DNA from 2 places in the Paenibacillus sp. FSL K6-1122 genome. Region 2 is predicted to be linked to the other one. Evidence: riboswitches for the same ligand, from Rfam matches in the RefSeq annotation. Region 2 holds a riboswitch; the other holds the start of a gene.
What was found. Region 2 has a riboswitch for thiamine pyrophosphate ahead of NSQ20_RS02315 (ABC transporter substrate-binding protein). Riboswitches for the same ligand answer to the same signal wherever they lie in the genome.

Region 1: it holds a riboswitch for thiamine pyrophosphate, as region 2 does, so the genes downstream of both, NSQ20_RS18910 (thiamine phosphate synthase) here and NSQ20_RS02315 (ABC transporter substrate-binding protein) in region 2, are expected to answer to the same signal.

What each region holds. Positions count from the first base shown of each region.
Region 1 covers NZ_CP150272.1:4,193,928-4,198,144, forward strand. The annotation lists gene thiS (sulfur carrier protein ThiS) at 1-77, opposite strand, end outside; gene thiO (glycine oxidase ThiO) at 74-1,246, opposite strand; gene NSQ20_RS18910 (thiamine phosphate synthase) at 1,264-1,926, opposite strand; TPP riboswitch at 2,153-2,262, opposite strand; gene NSQ20_RS18915 (ABC-F family ATP-binding cassette domain-containing protein) at 2,338-3,888, opposite strand; gene NSQ20_RS18920 (hypothetical protein) at 4,027-4,217, opposite strand, start outside.
Region 2 covers NZ_CP150272.1:487,642-491,858, reverse strand. The annotation lists gene NSQ20_RS02330 (hypothetical protein) at 1-99, opposite strand, end outside; gene NSQ20_RS02325 (VOC family protein) at 273-659, shown strand; gene NSQ20_RS02320 (NAD(P)-dependent oxidoreductase) at 677-1,432, shown strand; TPP riboswitch at 1,577-1,689, shown strand; gene NSQ20_RS02315 (ABC transporter substrate-binding protein) at 1,911-2,951, shown strand; gene NSQ20_RS02310 (thiamine-binding protein) at 3,176-3,466, shown strand; gene NSQ20_RS02305 (ABC transporter permease) at 3,466-4,217, shown strand, end outside.

The DNA of each region.
Region 1 (4,217 bases), 3.4 Mb from region 2:
AAAGATTGGAGTAATTTATCCACACGATTCAATCTGTCTTCAATCTCCATCCGTTGACCATTAACGATGATATTCACTGCACCACTCCCTTTCTGTTCAATCGCTCAGGGCTCAGCGCCTCAATTCCGAGTTCTTCTGAGCTTTTGCCAGCGAGCAACTCAGCGATAAGCCTGCCTGTTATCGCACTAAGCAAGATACCGTTGCGGTAATGTCCAAAGGCGGCGAACAACCCGGGAATACTCTTGCAAGCACCTATATAAGGCAGTCCATCGGGAGTTGCCGGCCTTACGCCTGCCCACGCTCGTATAAATTGTGCTTCCTTCATCCCAGGCACCCAGTGGGTAGCCGCTGTTAGCAGCTTCTGAACACCCTGTACAGAAACGTTCAAATCCGTTCTGCCTGGCAGACTGGTTGCCCCAAGCCAAACCTCTCCATTGGCTTTGGGAACAATATAGATATCCTCTGCATACACCGTTCTATCAGGTCTGTACCCTGCATGTTCATCTGAGAACTGAACGGCGGCTATTTCACCTTTTACCGACCACACAGGCAAGCTCAGATTCACATGTCTCATCAACTCTTCACTCTGTAATCCAGCCGCTATAATGACATGTTTGCATTTCATCTCACCGATCGATGTGGTGATCCCCTGCACACCGTGTTCGTTTGCTTGCACACGTATATCCTGTATGTCCTCCATAACCCGTGCTCCCAATGCTTGAGCGGATTCAGCATATGCCTTCGTTAGATGGACAGGAAGAATCTCACTCTCGTAAGGTCTGTAGTAGGCTCCATACGTATCTCTGTTAAGCCATGATGCCTCCTGTTGCACAACGGAACGGTCCCACCACACCTCATCAGCAGAAGCAGACAACGCAGACTTCCGATTGTCCTTATAACTACTTAATTCACTGTATGAACAAAAAGGAGTTAGGAATCCCTGGCGTTGCAGACCAGTCTCTACCTCACTGAGTGTAGCCATTAGCACCTGTTGCTCGATAAGTAACTGCCTGCTCTGCCTGGCGAGCTTAGCCATCAAAGGATGAGCAAAATCCTCACTGTCTGCTGCCAGCATCCCAGCCGCTGCGCAAGAAGTCCCTCCTGCAATCGCCGAACGCTCCAGTAACAGCACATCCTGTCCACGGGAAGCAAGCTCATACGCAATGGCACATCCAACAACGCCTCCGCCTACAATAATCGTTTCTGCATAAATCTTATCCGGTCTATCAGTAATGATCTTTTTCATCCTCTCATCTCCTTGATTCAGCGGCTCAAACTTTCTGTAGCAACGATAGCCTGCCTTAATGATTCAGCGGCCCGATCCGGGGAATCGCTCGCCCATACATTCGAAATCACAGCGACTCCCTGTGCGCCTGCAGAGCGAATAGCGTGAATGTTTCCCGGTTCGATGCCCCCAATCGCCATGACAGGAATGGAGACACCAGAGCACACTTCAGCCAGAGCATATAATCCTCTTGGTTCAAGATCAGGCTTACTGTTGGTTGAGTAGACATGCCCGAAGAAAAGGTAATCGGCTCCCCGTTCTTCAGCGATTTTTGCCTCATCGTTTGAATGAACAGATACACCCAGACGAAGTCGCTGGACATTGCTTATAACAGCAGGGTTGTAGTTACGTATAGCCTCTTGCCCCCAATGTACACCGCCATAGATGTCATTCTGTGGTGGCAGTTCTGAACCATTGATAACGATGCGACAAGACGGAACGCCAACACCACGCAGACTTTCAGCCCAACCGATCTTTTGTTGCCACGAGAGTTGTTTCTCTCGTATATGGATGTAGTCCACCCATGGCCAAACGTCCTTTGCAGCTTTTACAAAAGATGCTTGATTCCCTACACCCGTAGATACAACATGCAGTTCAAATGATCCGTGTACACGTTCATGAGAAATTACCGTACTTTTCATCTCCTTCCATGCGTGAATGCTATGAAAACACAAAAAAGCCACTCCCGTAGGGGAGTGGCTGCGTATTAATTATAGGACCAGATGACTGACTGATACATACAGTTCATTTCGTGCAATAAAGCTATAGACCTTATAGCCATAACGTTATACACGCAACTGCATGTTTCAATTTACTAAGCAAGACGGTTGAATTCTTTCGAATTGCCGTTTGCTCACGTCATTCACTGAAACGCGCTCGCCACTTCCCTACGCTGGTATGATCCAGATCAGGTGCAAAGGGTCCGGAATCGCATTCTTCCATCTCAGCCACATCGTGCGGCCCCCCTAGTGTTCATATGAAGTTGTAGCCTATGTTACCATAGAAGGATTTTTTTGTCACCGTTCATTTCTATTAAGCGTTGCTTGAATTGTCTAGTTTTTCTCAGACCATTCTTCAACATTCCATGTTTTGGTAACCCAACCCTCGTAGAAATCAGGTTCATGAGATACCAGCAACACCGTTCCCTTGAATTCTTGCAAGGCACGCTGTAACTCAGCTTTAGCTGTGACATCCAAATGGTTCGTCGGCTCATCGAATAGAATCCAGTTGCTTTCACGCATCAAAAGTTTGCATAGACGAACCTTGGCTTGCTCTCCACCACTCAGCATGTTAAGCGGACGGGTAATGTGCTCATTTTTCAACCCGCAACGAGCGAGATGACCCCGGACTTCATTTTGGGTCAAATGTGAAAACTCATTCCACACATCCTCAATCGGCGTGATATTCCCAGCACGAACTTCCTGCTCAAAATAGGCCGTTTCGAGATAATCTCCCAAGAAAGTCTTTCCACTGAGTGGAGATATTTTTCCCAGGATGGTTTTCAGCAGTGTTGATTTACCCACACCATTACAACCTACGATGGCAATTTTTTCACCACGTTCAATTGTCATTGTCATTTTAGGCAGCAAAGGATACGTATATCCAATTTCAAAATCAATGCCCTCAAAGACCGTTTTGCTGCTCGCGCGGGCATCCTTGAATTTGAACGTTGGTTTGGCCGCTTCATCTGGACGATCAATACGTTCAATTCTGTCCAGTTGCTTCTCCCGGCTCTTCGCTCGACCAGAAGTTGAAGCACGTGCCTTGTTACGCTGAATGAAATCTTCCTGCTTCTTGATGTACTCTTGCTGCTTCTCGTACGCATCAATATGCTGGGCTTTATTCATATCAGCCATCTCGAGGAACTTGTTATAGTTCGCTGCATATCTCGTTAATTTGGCAAATTCCAAATGATAAATGACATTTACGACTTCATTCATGAATTCCGTGTCATGGGAGATTAAAAGAAACGCATGAGGGTAGTCCTTCAGGTAACGTGACAACCATTCAATGTGTTCTACATCCAGATAGTTGGTCGGCTCATCCAGCAAAAGAGCTGTAGGTTTCTCAAGCAGAAGCTTGGCCAGAAGCACCTTGGTACGTTGTCCACCACTTAGAGCTGCGACATCCCGATCCAGACCAATTGCGGACAAACCAAGTCCATTGGCCATCTCTTCCACTTTTACGTCAATCAGATAAAAGTCGCCCTGTTCCAGTTGTTCCTGAATATCGCCCATCTCTTCCAGCAACTGCTCCAGCTTATCTGGATCTGCATCTGCCATCTGGTCCGTTATATTCATCATTTCTTTTTCTAATTCAAGCAACGGAAGGAATGCATCTTTAAGAACGTCACGAATGGTTTTGCCTGGGGTAAGCTTCGTGTGCTGATCCAGATATCCATAACGGACCTTAGGTGTCCATTCCACTTTTCCACTATCTTTAAGCAATTTACCGGTAAGGATGTTCATTAATGTGGATTTACCCACACCATTGGCACCAACAAGTCCTACGCGCTCTCCGGCAAGTAAACGAAACGATACATTTTTAAATAACGTGCGATCTCCAAAATTGTGACTTACGTTCTCTACTGACAATAAACTCATAAGATGAGGTTGCTCCTATCTATTAGACATTACTTTTGTTATTGTTCCGAAACCCTATTCTAGCACAGGTCCCGTCTTTTCTGAAAGTAATGTAAACAGTTCAGGAACCTCTTACATGATTTTATCATACAGGCTACCCTAACGATTAGAGCATTTATATTCAAAATAGCCTTGTGCAGCTGCTTGTCTTGCGTCTGTAAACACCTCTTCAGCACGGTAACCATTACCACATGTGGAGGGGTAATAGTACTTGATACCCGTTAAAGGATCTACCCCACCTACGATGGCCGTTTTCTTCACAAGTCTGCCTCCACCGATCGCATAATTGT
Region 2 (4,217 bases):
GTGCCATAGATTGAAGAACATCATGACCAAGACCATTCCTATACACATCATTAATCCGAAAATAATTTGTTCCTTCTTGCTGGTTGGCAATTCTCTCATCCTCTCTGTTTACCTTCGTAATTATAGAGATGAGGAAACCCTTCACATAAGTGAACATTCTGTGAACAACTGTGATTTTTCCAATTTAAAACTATATTTGACAACCATGTAGTACAGCTCTATGATATCCCTTAAAATGGTAGAAACATTCACTACATAAGGAGGTTTTGATTGTGAGTTTTCAAAAGCGCATTGACCACGTCGGCATTGCCGTTCGTGATCTGGAGACCACGCTGCGTTTCTACACGGAGATCGTTGGTCTTGAATTGAAAGACCGGGTAACCCATACTAACGGCGTCATTCAGCTCGCCTTTCTCGGCTTCAATGGAAGTAACGAGACTGAGATTGAGCTAATTCAAGGATACAGCGACAAGCTGCCTTCCGAAGGTACGGTGCACCATTTTGCGATCCACGTGGATGATCTTGATTCTGAGTACAAACGCATTCAATCCACCGAAGCCGAATTTATCGATGGAGAGATTATTACACTACCTAACGGTTACCGCTATTTCTTCATCTATGGACCTGAAAAGGAATGGATTGAGTTCTTCCAGCGCTAAGAAATGGAGCTGATTTCATGAACATTTTAATTACCGGCGCAGCCGGAAAAATTGGACGTGACTTGTCCCAACACTTGTCAGAGACATTTCACCTGCGACTAACGGATTTGAATATCGACAGACTGCATACGTATCAAGGGACAGGCCATGAGATCATGACACTGGATGTGACAGACCCCGAAGCCTGTCAGCATGCTTGCGAAGGCATGGATGTGGTTGTACATCTGGCGGGAGATCCTTCCCCGCATGCCGGATTTTATGAATCGTTGTTGGACATCAATATCAAAGGCACATTTAATGTATTCCGTGCAGCCAAGGACCAAGGTGTACGAAGAGTCATTCTGGCAAGCAGTGCACAGACGATTGAGGGGTATCCCATTGATGCTCAGGTCTATCCGGACATGCCGACACGCCCACGGAATTTGTACGGGGTTAGCAAATGTTTTGGAGAATCGCTCGCTTCCTATTTTGCGTATACCGAAGGTTTACAAAGTGTTGCGGTGCGTATAGGTGCATATGATGATTTTCAACCGGACGGACCCGTGCTGGAGGCAAGGGATATGAGCGCGTATATTAGTCCAGCTGACTTGTGTGATTTGATGTTCAAAGCAATTACAACTACCGATCTGGAACCCTTCACCATACTGCATGGGATCTCGAATAATCGGTTTAAACGATTAAATCTGGAAACCACTCAGAAACAGGTAGGTTATGACCCAAAATCCGATGCTTTTGCACTCAGTCAGATTGCCTTATATGATTCCCCACGATAATTATTGAAAATAACACATCCAAACAGGCTGTTATACATATGTATAACGGCCTGTTTGATAACTTATACGTGTCCCTATCCAGTTCATGACTGGACACGTTCCACCGGCTGGCCTATAATTACACCTAGTAATGCCCGTAACTTCATAGTTTCCCAGGGGAGTCGGAATTGGCCGGCTGAGAGTGTATCCCACCAAGATACTAACCCTTAGACCTGATCTGGATCATGCCAGCGTAGGAATCGGAGTATATCGAAATGGCACAGCCCTATGGCTGAACGCCACCTCTCTAACGCCTGCACGCGTCCCGGAATACGGGGCGCTTTTTTAATGTTCTTTTATATAGCCAGAGAGCTAAAAAAAGTGACGTTATCCAGATCTCAACTGGTATAAATCTGTCGATTTATGCAAGATGATTGGATATGAAGCCAAGGAGTACCCCGTGCCAATCGGCCGGACATACCGAAGGAGAGAACCACAGATGAAATGGCGTAAAACGATGGGATTGTTGCTCTTATGCGTGCTTATGGTGACTGTAGCCGCATGTGGTGGCAAAGAAGCTGCCCCAGCTGGGCAGAACGGCAACACAAATACGGAAAGCAGCAACGAAGGTGACACTGCCGCCCTGAAAGATATTAAAGTGGTGCTCGACTGGACACCAAATACGAATCATACCGGCCTGTATGCAGCTGTAGATCAAGGTTTTTATAAAGCCGAAGGCTTGAACGTGGAGATTGTACAACCAGGTGCCGGTGGCGCAGATACAATGGTTGCCTCCAATGAAGTGCCTTTTGGCGTAAGTTATCAGGAGAGTGTAACTCAAGCCCGCACACAGGGTCTTCCATTGGTCTCCATCGCAGCAGTTATTCAGCATAATACATCTGGTTTCGCTGCTCCGGCGGATCGGAATATCAAGTCACCGAAAGATTTTGAAGGTAAAACCTATGGCGGTTGGGGTTCCCCAGTCGAAGAAGCCGTGATGCAATCCATTATGGAAGGCGACGGAGCCGATGTATCCAAAGTGAAAAACATTAATATGGGTGACGCCGACTTTTTCACCGCAGTAAAACGGGACATTGATTTTGCGTGGATTTTCTACGCCTGGACGGGGATTGAAGCCGAACTGCGCGGGGAACCGATCGACATGTTATATGTGAAGGATTATTCAGATGCACTGGATTATTACACGCCTGTCCTCGTAACAAACGAGCAAACGATCCAAAACGACCCTGAGTTGGTGAAAGCATTCCTGAAAGCCACTTCAGAAGGATATCAATACGCAATTGATCATCCCGAAGACGCAGCGAACATTCTGATCAAGGCCGTACCGGATCTGGACAAAGACCTCGTACTGGCAAGCCAGAAGTGGCTTAGTCCCAAGTACACAGATGACGCCCCGCGCTGGGGTGAGCAAAAACAGAAAGTGTGGCAGAACTACACCGACTGGATGTTTAGCAAAAAACTGCTCGATGAACAGATCGATGTGAGCAAGGCATATACGAACGAGTTTTTACCCCAATAAAATTTCTCATATAAAACGAACTTAATATTTACACGATGACGGAGAGGACAGAAATAACGTGAAAAAGCGAAGCGGTCGCCTTTATCACCGGATTTTCCCTTTAGAGAAAGGGAATCAAAAAAATCTGGGGATAACAGCGATTGGAAGGTTATTCTGTCATCGAAGTGGCAAGTGTAACAGTCATTAGTTCATTTTATTTATCACGAAAGGAGCCGTGATCTCTCATGGCAAGCACACTACTTAGCATTCAAGTTATTCCCAAAACGCCAAATGGCGAGAACTCTTATCCTTACGTTGATCGCGCCATTGAAGTTATTCAGCAATCCGGCCTGAAATATCAGGTGAACGCGCTCGACACCACAATGGAGGGGGAACTGGAGGAACTGCTGGAAGTTGTACGTAAAATGCACGAGGTACTTGTGGAGGCTGGCAGCCCAAGCATCATCTCCCAGATCAAAATCGCCCATAGCCCTACTGGCTTCAGCATGGATACCCTGACGGAGAAGTATCGCTAATGCCTGCCTATTTCAAAAGTGTATGGCCGCCCATTGTGGCGGTTATTCTCTTTATAGCGATATGGCAGGGAGCCGTCTCCCTCTTCCATATTGAGAAATGGATGCTGCCTGCACCGTCCGACATCGCCCGCGAAGCGGCAACCCAGGCCGAACGACTTGGCATGCACGCTTCTGCAACCATTCAGTTAACGCTGATTGGATTCGCCGCTGGAACAGCGGTTGGATTACTGATTGCGATGGTGCTGCATTTAGTCCCTTTTCTCAAGTCAGCCCTGTATCCTTTACTTATTCTTAGTCAAAATATCCCAACCATTGCGCTCGCACCGCTCCTGTTAATCTGGTTTGGATTCGGGCTGTTGCCAAAGCTGATTACGATCATCCTGGTATGTTTCTTCCCCGTTGCAGTGGCGGCCATGGATGGCTTGACCCGTACTGACGCCGCGATGATGAACTATATGCGCATGGCTGGTGCGAAACGTCACCATATCTTCTGGAAGCTGGAGCTCCCCCATGCGCTGCCATCCGTGTTCTCCGGTGTCAAAATTGCCGCTACCTATAGCGTGATGGGTGCCATCATCGCCGAATGGATTGGTGCAGACAAGGGTATTGGTTATTATATGATGCTGCAAAAGTCGGCTTATCGCACCGATCGTCTATTCGTGGCGATCATGATTATTGTCGCGCTCAGCTTGCTGCTCTTCCTGTTCATTGCCCTGCTGGAGAAGCTGCTCGTGCGCTGGCGGCCACAGAA